2 regions of the Streptomyces sp. NPDC052301 genome follow, and region 1 is predicted to be linked to the other one. Evidence: riboswitches for the same ligand, from Rfam matches in the RefSeq annotation. Region 1 holds a riboswitch; the other holds the start of a gene.
What was found. Region 1 has a riboswitch for thiamine pyrophosphate ahead of thiO (glycine oxidase ThiO). Riboswitches for the same ligand answer to the same signal wherever they lie in the genome.
Positions count from the first base shown of each region.

Region 2: it holds a riboswitch for thiamine pyrophosphate, as region 1 does, so the genes downstream of both, thiC (phosphomethylpyrimidine synthase ThiC) here and thiO (glycine oxidase ThiO) in region 1, are expected to answer to the same signal.

Region 1 is NZ_JBIUBE010000004.1:366,796-369,994, reverse strand. Features, by position in the region: gene ACIHEJ_RS12675 (NAD(P)/FAD-dependent oxidoreductase) at 1-617, opposite strand, end outside; gene ACIHEJ_RS12670 (hypothetical protein) at 650-1,000, opposite strand; TPP riboswitch at 1,054-1,165, shown strand; gene thiO (glycine oxidase ThiO) at 1,163-2,323, shown strand; gene thiS (sulfur carrier protein ThiS) at 2,338-2,538, shown strand; gene ACIHEJ_RS12655 (thiazole synthase) at 2,542-3,199, shown strand, end outside.
Region 2 is NZ_JBIUBE010000011.1:201,364-204,562, reverse strand. Features, by position in the region: gene thiC (phosphomethylpyrimidine synthase ThiC) at 46-1,830, opposite strand; TPP riboswitch at 1,823-2,000, opposite strand; gene ACIHEJ_RS28810 (YibE/F family protein) at 2,082-3,199, shown strand, end outside.

The DNA.
Region 1 (3,199 bases):
GCGCCGGCGTCCGCGTACCAGGCGGCCATGGGGGCGGCGACCTCGGCGGGCAGGGCGCCGGCGAGCGGCCGGTCGGTGGCCTCCACGACGGTCACCGCGCAGCCGGCCTCGCGCGCGGCGGTGGCGAACTCGGCGCCGATCCAGCCGGCGCCGACGACCACGACGTCGTGCTGCCGGGCGAGCACCGGCCGCAGCCGCTCGGCGTCGTCCAGGGTACGCAGCAGATGCACGCCGGGCACGCCCTCGGTGCCGGGCAGCGTGACGGGTTCGGCGCCGGTGGCGAGGACCAGCACGTCGTACGGCACCGGTCCCGCCTCGGTGTCCAGCTCGTGCGCGGCTGGGCGTACGCCCAGCACCTCGCAGCCGAGCCGCAGCTCGACGCCGAGCGACTCGAAGTCGACCTCGAAGGCGGAGTCCTCGGCCTTGCCGAGCAGGACGGCCTTCGACAGCGGCGGCCGGTCGTACGGCTGGTGCGGCTCGGCGCCGATGATGGTGACGGGGCCGGTGAAGCCCTGTTCCCGCAGGGCGACCGCGGTCTGCACCCCGGCCATGCCCGCGCCGACGACGACCGCGCGCCGCGCCTGTGACGTGCCCTGTTCCGCTGTCTGCTCGCTCACCCGATCACCATAGACACGTGACGGACAGTCAGTCAGGGGGCGTGCTCGGTGACCTGTTCCACAACGCTCGTCCCGCTACCGGGCCCCGACTCCCACTGCCAGTCCTCCTCGAGTCGCACGCGACCGTCGGGCAGCTCGACGACCGTCGACAGGCAGTGCCCGGAGGCCGTCGTGCCGTCGGTCCTCAGCTGCACGTACCGGAAGTCGAGCCGGTCCCCCGCGCGCGTGCCGACCAGATGGCCGCGTACGACGTCGCCGCCCGCGTACTCGGCCCAGATCGCGCCGTCCTTCTCGTGGTACGCGAACCGGGTGCCGGTACCCACCTGACCTGGGGCTTGGTCCGCCACGGGGGCGAGGATCAGTCCGTCCAGCGAGCGGGTCACGGCGAGGGGCTCCCTTACGGGTGATGAGCGGGGCGAGCTAGGGTGGCCACCGTACAAGCACTCGCGGGAGCCCGGACGCACCGGGCTGAGAGGGAGGCTGGCGGCCTCCGACCGTACGAACCTGATCCGGGTCATGCCGGCGAAGGGAGGGGCTGGACGCCCATGCCGTCACGTACGCCCGACGTCCTCGTCATCGGGGGCGGAATCATCGGCCTGGTCACGGCCTGGCGCGCCGCGCAGCGCGGGCTCGCCACGGCCGTGGTGGACCCCGATCCCGGGGGCGGGGCCGCCCGGGTCGCGGCGGGGATGCTGGCCCCGGTCTCCGAACTGCACTACGGCGAGGAGCGGCTGCTCGCCCTGAACCTGGAGTCCGCCCGCCGCTATCCGGACTTCGCGGCCGAGCTGACCGAGCTGACCGGACACGACCTCGGCTATCGCCGCAGCGGCACCCTCGCGGTCGCGCTCGACGCCGACGACCGCGCCCACCTGCGCGAACTGCACGCCCTGCAGCAGCGCTGCGGGCTCGACTCCGAGTGGTTGTCGGGACGGGAGTGCCGGCGGCTGGAGCCGATGCTGGCGCCCGGGGTGCGCGGTGGGCTGCGGGCCGACGGCGACCACCAGATCGACCCGCGCCGGCTGGCGGCGGCCCTGGTGGCCGCGTGCGAGCGGACCGGAGTGGTGTTCCACCGGGCGTGGGCCGAGCGGCTGGACGTGGTGGCGGGCCGGGCCGCCGGGGTGACCACGGCGGACGGCACCGAGCTGCGCGCCGGGCAGGTGGTGCTCGCGGCCGGCAGCATGAGCGGGCGGCTCGCGGGTGTGCCCGAGGCCCTGCTGCCGCCGGTGCGGCCGGTCAAGGGGCAGGTGCTGCGGCTGACGGTGCCGAACCGGTTCGCGCCGTTCCTGAGCCGGACGGTGCGGGCCGTGGTCCGCGGCAGCCAGGTCTATCTGGTGCCGCGGGAGAACGGCGAGCTGGTCGTCGGCGCCACCAGCGAGGAGCTGGGCTGGGACACGACGGTCACCGCGGGCGGCGTGTACGAGCTGCTGCGCGACGCCCATGAGCTGGTGCCGGGCATCACCGAGCTGCCGCTCACCGAGACCCGGGCCGGGCTGCGCCCCGGCTCCCCCGACAACGCGCCGCTGCTGGGTCCGTCCGGCCTGGCCGGGCTGCTGCTGGCCACCGGGCACTACCGCAACGGGGTGCTGCTCACGCCCGTCACCGGGGACGTCATGGCGGAGGTGCTGGCCGGCGGTGCGCTGCCGGAGGAGGCCCGTCCGTTCACGCCGCAGCGCTTCGGCGCCGTACTTCTGGAGCAGTCCGCATGAGCATGTCCGTCACCATCTCGATCTCCGTCAACGGGGAGCGCCGGGAGATCACCCCGGGCACCGCTCTCGACGCGCTCGTGACGACCCTGACCCCGGCGCCCTCCGGGGTGGCCGCGGCCGTCAACGAGACCGTGGTCCCGCGTGCGCGGTGGGCGTCCACCGCGCTCGCGGAGGGTGATCGCGTCGAAGTCCTCACCGCCGTGCAAGGAGGCTGAGCCATGGCCGACGATTCCCTGGAGCTGGGGGGTACGACCTTCTCGTCCCGGCTGATCATGGGCACGGGCGGTGCGCCCAGCCTGGAGGTGCTGGAGCGGGCGCTGCTCGCCTCCGGTACGGAGCTGACCACGGTCGCGATGCGCCGGGTCGACCCGTCCGTGCACGGCTCGGTGCTGTCGGTGCTGCAGAGGCTGGGCATCCGGGTGCTGCCGAACACGGCGGGCTGCTTCACCGCCGGGGAGGCCGTGCTGACCGCCCGGCTGGCCCGGGAGGCGCTGGGCACGGACCTGATCAAGCTGGAGGTCATCGCCGACGAGCGGACGCTGCTGCCGGACCCGGTGGAACTGCTGGAGGCGGCCGAGACGCTGGTGGACGACGGGTTCACGGTGCTGCCGTACACCAACGACGATCCCGTGCTCGCGCGGAAGCTGGAGGACGTCGGGTGTGCGGCCGTGATGCCGCTGGGCTCGCCGATCGGGTCGGGGCTCGGGATCCGCAACCCGCACAACTTCCAGCTGATCGTGGAGCACGCGCGCGTGCCGGTGATCCTGGACGCGGGAGCCGGCACGGCCTCGGACGTGGCGCTGGCGATGGAGCTGGGCTGTGCGGGGGTGATGCTCGCCTCCGCCGTCACCCGCGCGCAGGAGCCCGAGATGATGG
Region 2 (3,199 bases), on a different contig from region 1:
TGCCGTCGCGCCGACTGGAAGACGCGGACCGTTTACGCCCGGACCTCAGTCCGTGATCGGCAGGTAGACCCGGTTCCCCGCCTCGGCGAACTCCTTCGACTTCTGGGCCATGCCCGCCTCGATGTCGGACCGGCTGCCACCGTGCTCGCGGCGGATGTCCTGCGAGATCTTCATGCTGCAGAACTTCGGACCGCACATGGAGCAGAAATGAGCCGTCTTGGCGGGCTCCGCCGGGAGCGTCTCGTCGTGGAACTCGCGTGCCGTGTCCGGGTCGAGGGCGAGGTTGAACTGATCCTCCCACCGGAACTCGAAGCGGGCGTCGGACAGTGCGTCGTCCCACTCCTGGGCACCCGGGTGTCCCTTGGCGAGGTCGGCTGCGTGCGCCGCGATCTTGTAGGTGATGACGCCGGTCTTGACGTCGTCCCGGTTGGGCAGGCCCAGGTGCTCCTTGGGCGTGACGTAGCAGAGCATCGCCGTGCCCCACCAGGCGATCATCGCCGCGCCGATGCCGGAGGTGATGTGGTCGTACGCCGGCGCGATGTCCGTGGTCAGCGGGCCGAGCGTATAGAACGGAGCCTCATCGCAGATCTCCTGCTGAAGGTCGATGTTCTCCTTGATCTTGTGCATCGGGACGTGGCCCGGGCCCTCGATCATGGTCTGTACGTTGAAACGCTTGGCGATGCGGTTGAGTTCCCCGAGCGTCCTCAACTCCGCGAACTGAGCCTCGTCGTTGGCGTCCGCGATCGAGCCGGGCCTGAGGCCGTCACCGAGCGAGTAGGTGACGTCATAGGCGGCGAGGATCTCGCAGAGCTCCTCGAAGTTCTCGTACAGGAACGATTCCTTGTGGTGCGCCAGGCACCATGCGGCCATGATCGAGCCACCGCGCGAGACGATGCCGGTCTTGCGGTTGGCGGTGAGCGGCACGTACGGCAGCCGGACGCCCGCATGGACGGTCATGTAGTCCACGCCCTGCTCGGCCTGCTCGATGACGGTGTCCTTGTAGATCTCCCAGGTCAGTTCCTCGGCCTTGCCGTCGACCTTCTCCAGGGCCTGGTAGAGCGGCACCGTGCCGATGGGGACGGGGGAGTTCCGCAGCACCCACTCACGGGTGGTGTGGATGTTGCGGCCGGTGGAGAGGTCCATGACCGTGTCGGCGCCCCAGCGGGTCGCCCAGGTCATCTTCTCGACCTCCTCCTCGATGGAGGAGGTCACCGCGGAGTTGCCGATGTTGGCGTTCACCTTCACCAGAAACCGCTTGCCGATGATCATCGGCTCGATCTCCGGGTGGTTGACGTTGGCCGGCAGTACGGCCCGGCCCGCCGCGATCTCGTCGCGGACCACCTCGGGAGAGACGTTCTCCCGGACGGCCACGTACTCCATCTCCGGCGTGATCTCACCTCGGCGGGCGTACGCGAGCTGCGTCACCGCCTGGCCGTCACGGCCCCGGCGCGGCTGGCGCGGCCGTCCGGGGAAGACCGCGTCCAGATTCCGCAGGCCGCCGCGCGGCGAGGTGTGCTTGATCCCGTCGTCCTCGGGACGGACGGGACGGCCCGCGTACTCCTCGGTGTCGCCACGGGCGATGATCCAGTTATCCCGCAGCGGTGGCAGACCCCTGCGGACGTCGGTGTCAACGAGCGGATCGGTGTACGGGCCCGACGTGTCGTACAGCGTGACCGACTGCCCGTTGGTGAGGTGCACCTGACGGACCGGCACGCGCAGGTCGGGGCGCGATCCCTCGACATACGCCTTGTGCCAGCCGATGGACTTCCCGGCCTCCTGGGACGTGTCGTCCTGAACAGAGGCAGGCGTGCGTGCGTCCTTGTTGGTCATCAGACCTACTCCCTACGCCGGCATTACCCGGTAACAGGTTCGGCGGTCGACGCAGCGGTTTCCGTCGTTCGATGTTGTGCGTGGACCCTCGCTGGTTCCACGTGAAACATCGCTTCTACGGAGGTCAGCGCCCTCTCAGCCCGGTGCTCCGAGCTCCCGCGTGTGCAAAGGTGCCTCCACGCTAGCGTCATGTGTGGCGCGGTGAACAGTGGGCCCCCTGCCGTTGTTGCGATGATCTGGCGGTGACCAGGATGGAGCAGTACCCGTACCAGCCTCCCGAACCGCGCCATCGGGAAGGCTCAGCGCGGGACGAAAGCGACGCGCAGACGTCCGGGCACGCGCAGACGTCCGGGCACGGGCATGCGCACGGCCACAGCCACAGCCATGGGCCCGCAGCGCCCGTCTCCCGGCACCTGCGCAAGGTGATCGCCGCAATCCTGGTCCCGTTCACCGTGGCGGTGGTGGCCGGTCTGATGGTGCTGTGGCCCGGGGGAGCGCCCTCGCACAAGCGCACCGGCGTCGGCTTCGACCGGCAGACACAACAGGCCACGGTGACCAGGGTGGTGGAGGTGAGCTGCAAGTCGGTGAACGCCTCCGGTGGCACCTCGACCGGTGACACCTCCACCGCCGAGGGCACCTCGGCGGGGCAACAGGCCGACGGCACCTGCAGGAAGGCGACCGTCCGGGTCGACACCGGCAAGGACCAGGGCCGTACGTTCACCGAGATCGTGCAACCCGACCAGTCCCGGCAGTTGCACCAGGGTGAGAAGGTCGTGGTCGCCTACGAGCCCTCGGCGCCCAAGGACCTCCAGTACGCGGTGACCGATGTGAACCGGAAGTTCCCCATGGCGCTGCTCGCCGGGATCTTCGCGGTCGCCGTCGTCGTGGTGGGCAGGATGCGCGGTGTCATGGCACTCGTGGCACTGGCCGTGAGCTTCCTGGTGCTGACCCTGTTCATCCTGCCGGCGATCCTGCAGGGCTCGAACCCGCTTCTCGTGGCGGTGGTCGGATCGAGCGCCATCATGCTGATCGCGTTGTACATGTGCCACGGCCTGTCGGCCCGTACGTCGGTGGCGGTGCTCGGCACGCTGATCTCGCTGTCTCTGATCGGCGTGCTCGGCTCCCGGTTCATCGGCTGGGCCGCGCTGACCGGCAACACGGACGACAACACCGGGCTGATCCACGGCCTGTATCCGTCGATCGACATGAGCGGTCTGCTGCTGGCCGGCGTCATCATCGGTTCGCTCGGCGTCCTGGACGACGTGACCGTGACCCAGACGTCAGCCGTCTGGGAGCTGCACGAGGCCAATCCGACGATGGGCTGGCGCGGTCTGTACCGGGCGGGCATCCGCATCGGCCGCGACCACAT